One region of the Variovorax terrae genome, then DNA from elsewhere that is predicted to be linked to it. Evidence: predicted binding sites of a transcription regulator. Region 1 holds the regulator's gene; each other region holds the start of a gene.
The links. The regulator LexA, encoded in region 1, represses DNA repair genes until DNA is damaged. The targets are predictions, from matches to a motif close to ACTGTATNNNNATACAGT.
Positions count from the first base shown of each region.

Region 2: MMF98_RS05815 (PA0069 family radical SAM protein) is a predicted target of LexA. The motif match lies at 2,507-2,524, and genes of this name have one in related genera.
Region 3: MMF98_RS05605 (DNA topoisomerase IV subunit B) is a predicted target of LexA. The motif match lies at 1,506-1,523, and genes of this name have one in related genera.

Region 1 is NZ_JALGBI010000001.1:1,960,177-1,965,441, forward strand. It holds gene adk (adenylate kinase) at 1-207, shown strand, start outside; gene MMF98_RS09255 (asparaginase) at 385-1,320, opposite strand; gene lexA (transcriptional repressor LexA) at 1,399-2,085, shown strand; gene MMF98_RS09265 (helix-hairpin-helix domain-containing protein) at 2,103-2,387, shown strand; gene MMF98_RS09270 (hypothetical protein) at 2,562-2,903, shown strand; gene MMF98_RS09275 (DUF1993 domain-containing protein) at 2,914-3,429, opposite strand; gene MMF98_RS09280 (D-2-hydroxyacid dehydrogenase family protein) at 3,521-4,528, shown strand; gene MMF98_RS09285 (MFS transporter) at 4,579-5,265, shown strand, end outside.
Region 2 is NZ_JALGBI010000001.1:1,233,142-1,238,406, forward strand. It holds gene MMF98_RS05795 (cytochrome ubiquinol oxidase subunit I) at 1-523, shown strand, start outside; gene cydB (cytochrome d ubiquinol oxidase subunit II) at 528-1,682, shown strand; gene cydX (cytochrome bd-I oxidase subunit CydX) at 1,751-1,873, shown strand; gene MMF98_RS05810 (DOPA 4,5-dioxygenase family protein) at 1,982-2,329, opposite strand; gene MMF98_RS05815 (PA0069 family radical SAM protein) at 2,610-3,698, shown strand; gene MMF98_RS05820 (Bug family tripartite tricarboxylate transporter substrate binding protein) at 3,765-4,769, shown strand; gene MMF98_RS05825 (2Fe-2S iron-sulfur cluster-binding protein) at 4,776-5,063, shown strand; gene MMF98_RS05830 (aromatic ring-hydroxylating dioxygenase subunit alpha) at 5,065-5,265, shown strand, end outside.
Region 3 is NZ_JALGBI010000001.1:1,181,181-1,186,445, forward strand. It holds gene MMF98_RS05600 (MFS transporter) at 225-1,442, opposite strand; gene MMF98_RS05605 (DNA topoisomerase IV subunit B) at 1,556-3,538, shown strand; gene MMF98_RS05610 (histone deacetylase family protein) at 3,561-4,616, shown strand; gene MMF98_RS05615 (GNAT family N-acetyltransferase) at 4,613-5,146, shown strand; gene MMF98_RS05620 (lytic transglycosylase domain-containing protein) at 5,143-5,265, shown strand, end outside.

The DNA of each region.
Region 1 (5,265 bases):
GAGCCGCTGATCCAGCGCGACGACGACAAGGAAGACACCGTCAAGAAGCGCCTGGAGGTTTACAGCGCCCAGACCCGCCCGCTGGTGGACTACTACAGCACCTGGGCCGCAGCCGAACCGGCCGCCGCGCCGCGCTACCGCGCCATCAGCGGCCTGGGCACGGTGGACGAGATCACCGCGCGCGCACTGCAGGCACTGGCGGGCTGAGCCCCCTCGAAGCGCCTACGGCGCCTCCCCCCAAGGGGGCGCCACCAGCGGCCCGGCAGAGCCGGTTCCGCGGTGGCCCTGGACTAGGCCGCGAGCCGTGCGACCCACCATGAAATCCACGCCCCGCCTGCCGGGGCGTTTTTCTTTCCGGGGCCGGCCCGGCAGCAACGAATCCCCTTAGCGCAGCAACCCCAGCAGCAGCGCCACGCGCGCCTTCACGGGCGACAGCCCCTGCGAATCGGCGATGGCGTCACCGGGCCTGGGCAGCACGCGCCCGTCGGCGCAGCGCGTGGCGCGCACCACCTTCACGCCGGCAGCCTGCGCGTCGAGCAAAGCGGTTTCGAGTTCATGGTGCAGGCTGCCGTTGCCGGTGCCCGCCGCCACCAGGCCCTGCACGCCGTCCTGCACCAGCGCCCGCACCACGGCGCCGCTGGCGCCGGCATAGTTCATGACGATTTCCACGCGCGGCCAGGTCGCCTCGTTCGCTATCTTTTCGATAGCATCTAATGACCACCCCGCCTGGACCTCTGGCCAATTTCGCGTCAAACGCACAGCGCCTTCCTCGACATAGCCGAGCGGCCCGCCCTCGCCCGAGCTGAAGGCATCGAGCCGGTAGGTGTGGGCCTTGCGAACCTCCAGCGCGCCGTGCACCACGCCCGCGCACACGGCCACCACGCCATGCGCGCCCGCCGTGCGCGCCACGGCTACGGCGTCCAGCAGGTTCTGCGGGCCATCCGGCGAGAGGGCCGTGGCCGGGCGCATGGCGCAGGCCAGCACCACGGGCTTGGCGGCCGCCAGCACCGATTGCAGGAAGTACGCGGTCTCCTCCAGCGTGTCGGTGCCATGCGTGATGACGATGCCCTGCACCTCGGGCTGGGCCAGCCAATGGGCGCAGCGCCGGGCCAGCGCGGCCCAGATGCCGAAATCCATGTCCTTGCTGTCGACCTGCGCCACCTGTTCGGTCAGCAGCGGCACGCCGCGCAGCGCCGGGAGGGCCGCCACCAGCTGCTCCACACCAACCTGCGCAGCGGTGTAGCCGATGTTGTCTCCCGCCGTCGCGGCCGTGCCGGCGATCGTGCCGCCGGTGCCCAGAACCACAATCTTTTGCGCCATCGCTTGCAAACTTTCAAAAACTGGTTAAAAATACAGTTACTGGATATTAAGACAGTGATGTGCCCCCAAGGAGCCGCCATGATCGACCTGCCGCAGTTTCCCGTCAAACTCACCGCCCGCCAGCAGCAGATTCTGGACCTGATCCAGAGCGCCATCGCCCGCACCGGCGCGCCGCCCACGCGGGCCGAGATCGCCGCCGAGCTCGGCTTCAAGTCTGCCAACGCCGCCGAGGAGCACCTGCAGGCGCTGGCGCGCAAGGGCGTGATCGAGCTGGTCAGCGGCACCTCGCGCGGCATCCGCCTCAAGAGCGACACGCTGCGCTCCATCAACGAGTCGCGCATCAAGCAGTTCTCCCTGCCGCTGCCCAGCCTGGCCCAGCTGGCCCTGCCCCTGGTGGGGCGGGTGGCCGCCGGCTCGCCCATTCTCGCGCAGGAGCATGTGGACCAGACCTACTACGTCGAAAGCAGCCTGTTCCAGCGCAGGCCCGACTACCTGCTCAAGGTGCGCGGCATGTCCATGCGCGACGCCGGCATCATGGATGGCGACCTGCTCGCCGTGCAGGCCGGCAAGGACGCCAAGAACGGCCAGATCGTGGTGGCGCGCCTGGGCGACGAAGTCACGGTCAAGCGCTTCAAGCGCAACAAGCACCTGATCGAGCTGCACGCCGAGAACCCCGACTACCAGACCATCATCGTCGAGCCCGGCGAGCCCTTCGAGATCGAAGGCCTGGCCGTCGGCCTGATCCGCAACACCATGCTGATGTAGGCGAGCGAGGCATTCCCATGAAGGCGGCAACGGCGCAGCAGGCCCAGGCCCTGGAGGACATCCCCAACATCGGCCGCGCGATCGCCAGCGATCTGCGGTTGATCGGCATCCACCAGCCGCAGCAGTTGCAAGGCCGGGATGCGCTGGCGCTGTACCGGTCGCTCAACCGCGCCACGCACCAGCGCCAAGATCCGTGCGTGCTCGACACCTTCATGGCTGCGGTCGACTTCATGAACGGTGCAGCGCCCGCGCCCTGGTGGCACTACACGGCGCAAAGAAAGAGCTTGTACAGGGATCTCTAGACAAGAAAATTTCCGCAGCGCCAGGTGGCGGGCGTATGGCAGTCACAGGCCATCACCCTGGCGCAGCGGCTGGTTCAGCAATCCTGCCTGTGTTCAACCTCTGTTTTTGACAATCCGCGAGACAGCGCCCGCCCTTGGCAAGGCCCTGCCCCGCACCGACTGGAAAGGTTTCACATGGGAATCGCATTGTTTGCCGTCAGCGGCCTCTTCTCTCCACTGCAGGCCCTGGCCCACTGGCTCATGCCGGGCGTGGCGCATCCGGCCCGCGCGGGACGCCGGCCCGGCCGGCGCGCCAGCCCGTCTGCTATCAAACCCATAGCAGACAATGACCGCTGCACCTGGACCTCCGCCCCCAAAGCATCCAATCTTCGGATTCACCGGCCGCTGCGCGTGGTGCGCGTGCTCGAAGCCGGCCGCCCGCCGGCGGATGCGGGCCGCATGGTGATCTCGGGCAGCATGGCCGATGTCTGCGCCGAGCTGGACCGGCTTGCCGCGCTCGAAGCCACGCGGCACTGACGCGGTACGCTCAGGCCTGGCTGCCCAGCAGGTAGTCGGTCTTGCCCAGCGCCACGCCGTTGTGCCTCAGGATGGCATAGGCCGTGGTCACATGGAAGAAGAAATTGGGCAGGACCCAATGCTTGAGGTAGGCCTCGCCCTTCATGGTGCGCGTCTTCTCACGGCCGACCGGGAAGGTGATCTCCTTGTCCTCCGTGCCATCGAGCCGCTCGGCGGGCACGCTCTCCAGGTAGGCCAGGGTTTTCTCGATGCGCGCCTTCAGTTCGGGCAAGGTGGCCTCGTTGTCCTCGAACTTCGGCGCCTCCACGCCCGACAGCCGCGCCACGCCGAGCTTGGGGCCGTCGCAGGCGATCAGCACCTGGCGCGTGAACGGCAGCATGTCGGGCGCCAGGCGGCACTGCAGCAGCACGGCAGCATCGAACTTCTTCGCCTCGGCATGGGCCTGCGCCTTGTCCAGGAAATGGCTAAGGTTGCCGAGCATGGATTTGAAAATCGGCAGGCTGGCCGACGACATGGAAATGGACATCTGAAACTCCGGTGTGAATTCTGTACGGATTGAAACCGCGGGGGCGGGCCATGCGCCGAAAAAACTGCATGTGCCAAGGCACAATGATGGCATGAACATTGTGATCCTCGACGACTACCAGGATGCGGTGCGCAAACTCGACTGCGCCGCCCGGCTCGACGCCTTCCCGGCCAAGGTCTACACCAACACGGTCAAGGGGATCGGCCAGCTCTCGGTGCGGCTGAAGGACGCCGACGTGATCGTCCTGATCCGCGAACGCACGCACATCACGCGCGCGCTGATCGAAAAACTGCCCCGGCTCAAGCTGATCGCGCAGACCGGCAAGGTCGGCCCCCATGTCGACGTGGCGGCCTGCAGCGAGCGCGGCATCGCGGTGGCCGAGGGCGTGGGCTCGCCGGTGGCGCCGGCTGAGCTGACCTGGGCCCTGATCATGGCGTCCGTGCGCCGCCTGCCCCAGTACATCGCGCACCTCAAGCATGGCGCCTGGCAGCAATCGGGCCTCAAGGCCGCCTCGATGCCGCCGAACTTCGGCCTCGGCACCGTGTTGCGCGGCAAGACGCTGGGCATCTGGGGCTACGGCAAGATCGGCCAGCTGGTGGCGTCCTACGGCCGCGCCTTCGGCATGCATGTGCGGGTCTGGGGCCGCGAGGCCTCGCGCGAGAAAGCCGCCGGCGACGGCTACCAGGCCGCCAGCAGCCGCGCGGCCTTCTTCGAGGAGTGCGACGTGCTGTCCGTGCACCTTCGGCTCAACGACGAGACGCGCGGCATCGTCACGCTGGAAGACCTGTCGCGCATGAAGCCCACGGCGCTGTTCGTGAACACCTCGCGCGCCGAACTGATCGAGACCGACGCCCTGATCGCGGGCCTCAACCGCGGCCGCCCGGGCCTGGCCGCCATCGACGTGTTCGAGAGCGAACCGATCCTGCAAGGCCACGCCCTGCTGCGGCTGGAGAACTGCATCTGCACGCCGCACATCGGCTATGTGGAGCAGGACAGCTACGAGCTGTATTTCAGCGCGGCTTTCGATAATGTGGTCAACTTCATCAAGGGAACGCCAACCAACATCGTCAATCCTGGGGCCTTGCAGGTTCGTCGTTGAGCGCAGCCAGTTCGGTTGCTGTATTTCTCATGCCAGCAACCGGAGATCCGATGGACACCACAGGCACGACTGCCCGACAACCGCCGCTGCCCGGCGTGCTCTGGGCGCTGCTGCTCGGCAACTTCGTCATCGGCACGGGCGTGATGGTCGTGCCCGGCACCCTCAATGAACTCAGCAGCTCGCTGAACGTCCCCGTGGCCACGGCCGGCCAGCTGATCTCGGCCGGCGCGCTGGTCATGTGCCTGGGCGCGCCGCTGCTGGCCGCCGTGGTGGCGGGCTGGGACCGCCGCCGCCTGCTGACGCTGTCGCTGCTCTGGTACGGCGTGCTGCATCTGCTGTGCGCGGCCATGCCGAGCTTCGGCACCCTGTTTCCGGTGCGCGTGCTGGCCGTCATCTCGCCGGCCATCTTCACGCCACAGGCCGCGGCCTGCGTCGGCCTGCTGGTGCCGCCGGCGCAGCGCGGGCGGGCCATCACCTTCGTCTTCCTCGGCTGGTCAGTGGCCTCGGTGCTGGGCTTGCCGCTGGCCGCCTGGATCGGCGGCAGCCTGGGCTGGCGCAGCGCCTTCGCGCTGGTCGGGCTGATGAGTTTTGCCAGCATGGCCTGGGTCTGGCGCGCCATGCCCGACGGCATCCGCCCACCCGCCCTGTCGGCGGCAGCCTGGCGCGAGACGCTGCGGTCGCGCGCGCTGATGCTGTGCGTGGCGGTCACCGTGCTGTACTCGGCCGGGCAGTTCGTG
Region 2 (5,265 bases), 730 kb from region 1:
GCTCGGCTACGCGCTGCTGCTCAAGCGTTACGTGGACGATCCGCGGCAGGCCACGCCCGAGCAGATCTCCAAGGCGGCCTGGGACACGGTGCCGCGGGTGGCGCCGCTGTACTGGTCGTTCCGCGTCATGGTCGGCCTCGGCATGTTCTTCATCCTGCTGACGGGCACCTTCTTCGTGCTGTCGGCGCGGCGCCAGCTCGATCGCCGGCGCTGGCTGCTCAAGGTCGCGGTGCTGGCCATCCCGCTGCCCTGGATCGCCGCCGAGTGCGGCTGGGTGGTGGCCGAACTCGGCCGCCAGCCCTGGGTCATCGAAGGCGTGCTGCCCACGGCCGCCGCCGTCTCCAGCCTGGGCGCGACCACCGTGCTGTTCACCATCGCCGGCTTCGTGCTGATCTACTCGACCTTGTTCGTGATCGAGATGAAGCTGATGCTCAAGGCCATCCGCAAGGGGCCCGACGAGCATCCCGCCCCGGCGCCTGGGCGGCTCGCGCCCAGCGCCTCCCCCCTCGCCACTGCGGAGTAACACCATGATCCTGCATGAACTCATCAACTACGACACGCTGCGCATGATCTGGTGGCTGCTGCTGGGCGTGCTGCTGATCGGCTTCGCCGTGACCGACGGCTTCGACCTGGGCACCGGCATGCTGCTGCCGTTCGCCGCGCACGACGACATCGAGCGGCGCGTGGTCATCAACACCATCGGCCCGGTCTGGGAGGGCAACCAGGTGTGGCTGATCCTTGGCGGCGGCGCCATCTTCGCGGCCTGGCCGCAGCTCTATGCCGTGTCGTTCTCGGGCTTCTACCTGGCCATGTTCGCCACCCTCGTGGCGCTGATCCTGCGGCCCGTGGCCTTCAAGTTCCGCAGCAAGCGTGAAGGCGCGCGCTGGCGCGCGAGCTGGGACTGGATTTTGTGCGTGGGCGGCTTCGTGCCCGCGCTGATCTTTGGCGTGGCCGTGGGCAACGTGCTGCAGGGCGTGCCGTTCCGGATCGAGTCCGACATGCGCATCTTCTACGAAGGCACGTTCTTCGGCCTGCTCAATCCGTTTGCCGTGCTGTGCGGACTGGTGTCGGTGGCGATGCTGATGCTGCACGGCAGCGCCTGGCTGCAGCTCAAGACGCAGGGGCCGGTGGCCGAGCGCTCGCGGGCCTGGGGCAGCGCGGCGGCGTTGCTGACGGTGGCGCTGTACGCGCTGGCCGGCGTGCTGCTCTGGTTCTTCATCGACGGCTACCGGCTGACCGGTCCGGCCAACATGACCGGCCCCTCCAACCCGCTGCTCAAGGGCGCCGAGCGGCATGCCGGCGCGTGGTTCGCCAACTACGCTGCGCATCCCTGGCTGTGGCTCGCGCCCCTGCTGGGCCTGGCGGGGCCGCTGCTGGCGCTGCTCGGGCTGCGCCTGCGCCGGCCGGTGCTGGCCCTGCTGAGCAGCGCCCTGGGCATCACCGGCATCATCCTCAGCGTCGGCGTCTCGATGTTCCCGTTCATCCTGCCGTCCTCGCTGAACCCGCGCGCCAGCCTCACGGTCTGGGATTCGTCGTCGAGCCACCTGACGCTGTTCATCATGCTGGTGGTGACGGCGATCTTCATCCCGCTGATCGTGGCCTACACCTCCTGGGTCTACAAGGTGCTGTGGGGCAAGGTGGACGAGCAGGCCATCCGCGACGAGCGTGGCCATGCGTATTGAGCCTGGCCCCGCAACGGGTCCGCTCCATGCCGCTGCTGCCCCGCGGGGCTTGAGAAAGGATTGTTGAGATGTGGTACTTCTCCTGGTTGTTGGGCCTGCCCCTGGCGGCGGCCTTTGCGGTGCTCAATGCGATGTGGTTCGAGCTGATGGAGGACGAGGCCATCCGCCACGACAAGATGGACAAGCCCTGAGACCGAAGTTTCAGAGGGTTTTTGCCTGGATGTCCGCGTGCAGCGGTCATCGGGTGCTATTGATTTTGTAGCAATCCCCGAGCGACCGGGGCACTGCGCCGGGGCCGCTCAGCCGCCGAAGACGTGCAGGTTCAGCGGCGTCGGCCGGCCCAGCCAGCTGGCATGCGTGGTGTGGTCCTCGAGGTCGTTGCCGGTCAGTCCGTGCACCAGCACGTCCAGCCCCTGCCGGTGCTGCTCCAGCCAGGCCATCACGGCATCGAACTGCGTGTGGTCGAACGCGAGCTGGCAGCTCCAGTGCGGATGCGGGCCCACGATCTTCTCGTGCACGCGGCCCACCGCCACGCCAAGCTGTTCGCCCGCCGCGTGGCACAGCGCACGCGCCTGTTCCACGGTGGACGGCCCGAAGTAGACATGGGCGTGGTAGTTCGAGTAAAGGTTCTGGGGTCTCGGAATCATGGCTGAGGGTCGATGTGCCGCCGCAGGCGGGCGGCGGCCTGCGGAGGACCGGTCTCGCCCATTGTGCCGCCAAAGCGGCGCCCGCGTTTCAGCGCCCGGCGGGCGCCGGGTTTCTCACCGAAAACTGTCAGAGGAGGTGGGCTGCAAGCCGCTTGCATATTGATGTTCCTTGAATATACTGTATTTATGAACAGTATTTTCTTGAATGCGGAAAGCCGCACATCGGCGGCCCTGGCCAACGACGCGCCGCACCGGGCGCTTGCCGGGGAAGGCACCCGCGATGGATGAAGTCCGCATCCCCGTGCAGGCCCTCAAGGGCCGTGGCGCCGCCTCGCGGCTGGCGCACCGTTTCGAGAAGGACGCGCGCGCCGCGTTCGACGACGGATGGGGCACGCTCGAGGAAGGCGCCATGGCGCCGTTGCCGCCGCTGCAGACCGAGGTGATCTGGGAAGACGCCAGAAGCATCATCACCGGCAACGATTCGCCCGACATCTACTTCGAGCGTTCGATCAACCCCTACCGCGGCTGCGAGCATGGCTGCATCTACTGCTATGCGCGCCCCACGCACAGCTACCTCGGCCTGTCGCCGGGGCTGGATTTCGAGACCAGGATCATCGCCAAGCGCAACATCGCGCAGGTGCTGCGCGCCGAGCTCGCGAGGAAAAGCTACCGGCCCGCCCACCTCGCCATCGGCACCGTGACCGACTGCTACCAGCCGGTGGAGCGCGAGCTGCGCCTCACGCGCGCCGTGATCGAGCTGCTGCACGAAACCCGCCACGCCTTCGGCCTCGTCACCAAATCGAGCGCGGTGGAGCGCGACCTCGACCTGCTGGCGCCGATGGCGGCAGAGCGGCTCGCGGCGGTCTACGTCACCATCACCACGCTCGACGGCGAGCTCGCGCGCAAGCTCGAGCCGCGCGCGGCCGCGCCGCACCGGCGGCTGCGCACCCTGCGCACGCTGGCCGAGCAGGGCGTGCCGGTGGGCGTGAGCGTGTCGCCGCAGATTCCCTTCGTCAACGAGGACATGGAGCAGGTGCTGGAGGCCGCCTGGGACGCCGGCGCGCGCAGCGCCTTCTACAACGTGATCCGCCTGCCGTGGGAGCTGAGCCCGCTGTTCCGCGAGTGGCTGGCGCTGCACTACCCGCTGCGCGCGGACCGCATCATGGCGCGCATCCAGGAGATGCGCGGCGGCAAGGACTACGACAGCGATTTCGCCACGCGCATGAAGGGCAGCGGCCTGTGGGCCGAGCTGATCCGCCAGCGCTTCGAGAAGGCCACGGCCCGGCTGGGCTACAACCGCGCGCGCATCGCGCTCGACCTGCGGGCCTTCCGCCCGCCGGGCGGCGCGGGGCAAGGCCACCTGTTCTGATCGGGTATTGACGCGGGTCAAATTTGGTTGATATTATCAACAAAACAAACCCGTTGGAGACAACCCATGACCCACGACGCCTTCGCTTCCTCCCCCGGCCGCCGCCGCGCGCTGCAGGCCCTGGCCGCCACCGCGGCCGCCGGCCTGGCCTGGCCGCTGCGAGCCCAGGACGCCTTTCCCTCCAAGCCGATCCGCGTGGTCGTGCCGTTCGCGCCCGGCGGCGCGATCGACGTGGCCGTGCGCGCCATGGCCGAGAAGGTGGCCACCCTGCTGAACCAGCCGGTGGTGGTGGACGCCAAGCCCGGCGCCGCCACCATCGTCGGCGCGGATGCCGTGGCCAAGGCCGCGCCCGACGGCTACACGGTGCTCATCACCACCAGCTCCACCACCATCAACAACGCCGCGGTCTACAAGAAGCTGCCCTACGACCCGGCCACCAGTTTCGCGCCCGTGACCATGGTCTCGCTGGGCAGCGTGATGTTCGCCGGCCCGGCCACGGCGCCCTACAGCAACCTCAAGGAATTCGCGGCCTGGGCCAAGGCGCAGAACCGGCCGATCAGCTTCGGCTCCTGGGGCGTGGGCTCCTCCGCACACCTGTTCGGCGAATTGCTGCGCACCCGCTACGGCCTGAACATGCAGCACGTGGCCTACAAGGGCGACGTTGCCGCGCTGACCGACGTGCGCGGCGGCGTGCTCGACACCACCTTCTCCAGCCCGGTCAGCGCGCGGCCGCTGGTGAGGGCCGGCAGCATCAAGGCGCTGGGCATGACCGGCCCGCGCCGCTCGGGCGGCCTGCCCGAGCTGGCCACCTTCGGCGAGCAGGGCTTTGCCGGCTTCGAGCTCGCGGGCTATGTGGCCGTGTACGTGCCTGCCGGCACGCCGCGCCCCGTCATCGACCGGCTCAACAAGGCTTTCGTGGCGGCCATCCGCTCGCCCGACGTGACACAGCGCCTGATCGACCAGGGGCAGGACCCGATCGCCGGCACGCCCGAAGAACTGCAGGCCATCTACAACCACGACTTTCCCCTGTGGACCGGCATGCTCAAGGCCGCCGGCATCCAGCCGGAGTAAACCCGCATGACGCAAGCCACGGCCGACAAGGCCTTTCAGGTGGTGCTGGCCCGCTCGGGCCGCACCGTGGCGGTGGGCGAGGGCGAGAGCATCCTCGATGTGCTGCTGCTCGAGGGGCTCGACGTGCCCAGCTCCTGCCAGCAGGGCATCTGCGGCACCTGCGAGACGCGGGTGCTGGCCGGCACGCCCGACCACCGCGACCTGCTGCTCAGCGACAGCGAGAAGGCCAGCGGCAAGACCCTGCTGATCTGCTGCTCGCGCAGCCATACCGACACCCTGACCCTGGACCTCTGACATGAACGCCCGCCAAGACCCCCGACCGATCATCCCCATCCGCAACGCCTACGAGCTGCCCGCGCCGACCTCGCGCGACGACCTCACGCGCGTGGGCCGCGGCACGCCCATGGGCGAGCTGCTGCGCCGCTACTGGCACCCCGTGGGCCTGTCCACGGACGCTGGCGACACGCCGCGCGAGGTGCAGGTGCTGGGCGAGACG
Region 3 (5,265 bases), 780 kb from region 1:
GCGCTCCATGAGCGCTACGCGCCGCCCGCAGCGGCTCCAAAGGCCGCGGAGCAGGCCATGCCAGTGCACCCGCGGAACCGGCTTGGCCGGGCCGCTGGGTGAGCCCCCTTGAGGGGGCTGAGAGGCCGCGGCTCCAGACCTGCCTGCGCAGGTCTGGACGGACTCGAAGAGCCACTGCCTCTGGCAGCGGCATCACGCCGCAGGCGCTTCGGGGGTGTTTCATTTCAAGCCCCCTGGGGCGCGGTGCGCCGGATCGCGTTTTCCTTGACCGGCAGGTTGACCAGGGCCGCGAAGATGCCCAGCGCGATCGCGATGTACCAGACCACGTCGTAGCTGCCGGTGCGGTCATACAGGTAGCCGCCCAGCCAGACGCCCATGAAGCTGCCGATCTGGTGGCTGAAGAACACGAAGCCGCTCAGCATCGACAGGTGCGCCACGCCGAAGATCTGCGCCACCACCGCATTGGTGGGCGGCACGGTGGACAGCCACAGCAGGCCCATCACGGCCGAGAACAGGTAGACGCTCGCCGGCGACAGCGGCGCCAGCAGGAACAGGCTGATGGCCACGGCGCGTGCGAAATAGATGAAGGCCAGGATGTTCTTCTTGGCCAGCCGCTGGCCCAGCGTGCCCGCGATGTAGGTGCCGAACACGTTGAACAGGCCGATCAGCGCCAGCGCGTAGCTGGCCACCTGGGGCGACAGGCCCTTGTCCTTGAGGTAGCTGGGCATGTGCACGCCGATGAACACCACCTGGAAGCCGCAGACGAAGTAGCCCGCCATCAGCAGCTGGAAGCTCGGGTACTTGAAGGCTTCGCGCAGCGCCTGGCCGATGGTCTGCTCGCGCCGCGGCGCGGCGCCGCCGGCGAAGCCCGGCTCGCGCAGGCCCCAGGCCAGCGGCACCATGAGCAGGGCGGCGAAGCCCAGCAGCGTCAGCGCTTGCTGCCAGCCGAAGCTGCTGATCAGGAAGCCCTCGGTCGGCACCATCAGGAACTGGCCGAATGAGCCGGCCGCCGCCGCGATGCCCATGGCCCAGGAGCGCTTGTCGGCCGCCACGTTGCGGCCGATCACGCCATAGATCACCGCGTAGGTGGTGCCGGCCTGCGCCGCGCCAATCAGCACGCCCGCCGTGCCCGCGAACAGCAGCGGCGTGGGCGAATGCGCCATGCCCATCAGGCCCAGCGCATAGAGCAGCGCGCCGCCGATGATGACGCGGAAGGCGCCGAAGCGGTCGGCCAGCATGCCCGCGAAGATGCCGGCGCAGCCCCAGGTCAGGTTCTGCAGGGCGATGGCGAAGGCGAAGGTCTCGCGGCTCCAGCCGTTGGCCTGGGTCACCGGCTGGAGCCAGAGCCCGAAGCCGTGGCGGATGCCCATGGACAGGGTCACGATGGCCGCGCCGCAGACCAGCAGCTGGGCCATCGACAGTTGTTTGGGTTGTGAACTCATGCGCAGAATGTAGCGATTTCGGGCCGAGGCTGCAGGCGGCCTCCGGGGTGTGCCGGCCAGGTGGCTGTATTTGTATCCAGTGGTTTGGGCGGCAAGCCACTACAATCCGCCCCATGGCTACGAATCAGGCAGGCAAACTGCCCTCCGACTATTCCGAAGGTTCGATCCGCGTGCTCAAGGGGCTGGAGCCCGTCAAGCAGCGCCCGGGCATGTACACCCGCACCGACAACCCGCTGCATGTGATCCAGGAAGTGCTGGACAACGCGGCCGACGAGGCGCTTGCGGGCCACGGCAAGAAGATCAAGGTCACGCTGCATGCCGACAGCTCGGTCAGCGTCGAGGACGACGGCCGCGGCATTCCCTTCGGCCTGCATCCCGAAGAAAAGGCGCCGGTGGTCGAGCTGGTCTACACCCGGCTGCACGCCGGCGGCAAGTTTGACAAGGGCTCGGGCGGCGCCTACAGCTTCTCGGGCGGCTTGCATGGCGTGGGCGTGTCGGTGACCAACGCGCTGTCCAAGCGGCTCGAGGTGGTGACGCACCGCGAGGGCTCGGCCGCCAGGCTGGCCTTCAGCGGCGGCGACGTGATCGAGCCGCTCGAGGTGCGCAAGCTCGAGGCCGGCGAGCGCAAGCAGGGCACCACCGTGCGCGCCTGGCCCGATGCCAAGTATTTCGAAACCGCCGCGCTGCCCATGGGCGAACTCACGCACCTGCTGCGCAGCAAGGCCGTGCTGATGCCTGGCGTGAGCGTCACGCTGGTCAACGAGAAGACCAGGGAAACGCAGCAGTGGCTCTACAAGGGCGGCCTGAGCGACTACCTGGTGCAGACGCTCAATGGCGACCCCGTCATCCCGCTGTTCGAAGGCAGCGGCCATGCCGACAAGAACGCCGACAACTTCGCCGAAGGCGAGGGCGCCGACTGGTGCGTGGCCTTCACCGAAGACGGCCAGCCGGTGCGCGAGAGCTACGTCAACCTCATTCCCACCAGCGCCGGCGGCACGCACGAAAGCGGCCTGCGCGACGGCCTGTTCAACGCGGTGAAGAGCTTCATCGAGCTGCATTCGCTGCTGCCCAAGGGCGTGAAGCTGCTGCCCGAGGACGTGTTCGCGCGCGCCTCGTACGTGCTGAGCGCCAAGGTGCTCGACCCGCAGTTCCAGGGCCAGATCAAGGAGCGCCTGAACTCGCGCGACGCCGTGCGCCTGGTGTCGAGCTTCGTGCGCCCGGCGCTCGAGCTGTGGCTCAACCAGCACGTCGACTACGGCAAGAAGCTGGCCGAACTGGCCATCAAGGCCGCGCAGACGCGCCAGCGCGCCGGCCAGAAGGTCGAGAAGCGCAAGGGCTCGGGCGTGGCCGTGCTGCCCGGCAAGCTGACCGACTGCGAGAGCAAGGACACCAGCCACAACGAAGTCTTCCTGGTCGAGGGCGACTCCGCCGGCGGCAGCGCCAAGATGGGCCGCGACAAGGAGAGCCAGGCCATCCTGCCGCTGCGCGGCAAGGTGCTCAACACCTGGGAGGTCGAGCGCGACCGGCTGTTCGCCAACAACGAGATCCACGACATCTCGGTGGCCATCGGCGTCGATCCGCATGGCCCGAACGATACGCCCGACCTGTCCGGCCTGCGCTACGGCAAGGTCTGCATCCTGAGCGATGCCGATGTCGACGGCTCGCACATCCAGGTGCTGCTGCTGACGCTGTTCTTCCGGCATTTCCCCAAGCTGATCGAGGCCGGCCACGTGTTCGTGGCGCGCCCGCCGCTGTTCCGCATCGATGCGCCGGCACGCGGCAAGAAGCCCGCCTCCAAGGTCTATGTGCTGGACGAAGGCGAGCTGGCGGCCACCCTGGACAAGCTGCGCAAGGAAGGCGTGCGCGAAGGCAGCTGGAGCATCAGCCGCTTCAAGGGCCTGGGCGAGATGAGCGCGGGGCAGCTGTGGGAAACCACGCTCAACCCCGACACCCGCCGCCTGCTGCCGGTGCAGCTCGGCAGCCTGGACTTCGGCCAGACCGAGAACCTGATCACCAAACTCATGGGCAAGGGCGAAGCCGCCGCCCGCCGCGAGCTCATGGAGCTGCACGGCGACGCGGTGGACGTCGACATCTGAGCGCACGCGAGAACCGCCCCGCATGAACATCGTCTACAACGCAAGGCACGCCGCCCATGCGCCGCAGCAGGAATTTTTCCGCGGCCGGCTGGTGCCTGCCGTGGACCGGCCCGAACGCGCCGCGCAACTGTGGCAGGCGCTGCAGCACAGCGGCCTGGGCACGGAGCGGCCCCTGCGCGACCACGGCCTGGCGCCGCTCGAGCGCGTGCACAGCCCGGCCTACCTGCGCTTCCTGCAGGGCGCCTACGCGCAGTGGCAAGCGCTGGGCGGCACGGGCGAGGCGTTTCCGGCGGTCTGGCCGGTGCGCACGCTGCGCCACGACATCGAGCCGCGCAATTTCTCGGGCCAGCTCGGCCTGTACTCCATGGACAACGGCACGCCGCTGACCGCCGGCGCCTGGGAGGCCGCCTACTGGGGCGCCCAGGCCGCGCTCAGCGGGCTGGACGCACTGGCCGGGCAAGGGGCGGGCGCCAGCGCCTACGTGCTCACGCGTCCGCCGGGCCACCATGCGGGGCGCGATTTCTTCGGCGGCTACTGCTTCGTCAACCACGCGGCCGTGGCGGCGCAGGCCGCGCTCGACGGCGGCGCGGCGCGCGTGGCCGTGCTCGACCTCGACTACCACCACGGCAACGGCACCCAGGCCCTGTTCTACGACCGCAGCGACGTGCTGTTCGTGAGCCTCCATGGCGACCCGCTGACCGAGTACCCGTTCTACCTCGGCCATGCCGACGAGCGCGGCGAAGGCGCGGGCCTGGGCTGCAACCTCAACCTGCCGCTGGCGGCCGGCACGAGCAACGCCGACTGGCTGGTGGCCCTGCGCGAGGCGCTGGCCTGCGTGAGCGCCTACGCGCCCGAGCTGCTGGTGGTCTCGCTCGGGCTCGACACCAGCGCCGACGACCCGATCTGCAGCTTCTCGCTGGGCACGGACGAATTCACCGCCATCGGCCGCAGCCTGGCCGCGCTGGGCCTGCCCTGCCTGCTGGTGCAGGAGGGCGGCTACGCGGTCGAGGCCGTCGGAGCGCACCTGCTGGCGGTGCTCGGCGGGCTGGCCCGCCCTCGGCAGGGGGCCGTGGCATGAGCAGCCGTGTGCGCCTGCGCCCCACCATGCAGAGCGACCTGGAGTTCGTGCTCTCGCTCGAGCAGGACCAGGCCAACCAGCCCTTCATCACGCCCTGGGAGCGCACTCAGCACGAGGCGGCGATCCGCTTTCCCGATTTCCGGCACTTCATCATCGAGGGCGGCCCGGACCTGGACGCCGAGGGCTTCCTGATCCTGATCGGCTGTCGCAGCCCGCACCAGTCGCTGGAGCTCAAGCGCATGGTGGTGCGCACGCAGGGCGCGGGCTTCGGCCGCGCCGCCCTGCGCGTGGCCAAGAAGGTGGCGTTCGACGACCTCGGCGCGCACCGGCTGTGGCTGGACGTGAAGGCCCACAACACCCGGGCCCAGGCGCTGTACGACAGCGAGGGCTTCGTGGTCGAGGGCCGCCTGCGCGAGGCGGTGCGCGTGGCTCGCTCGGAAGGCGGCGGCTACGACTCGCTGATCGTCATGTCCATGCTGCAGCCCGAATTCGCCGCCCGACGCGGCCTCGGCCGGGAGCTCTTCGCATGAGCCGATTCTGGCATCAAATAGGCTGGAGGTCCTTGCTGGCGGGTCTTGGATTGCTATCAATTTTGCAGCAGCCGGCGCATGCCGACGTGTGGGGCTATGTCGACGAGAAGGGCGTGGCG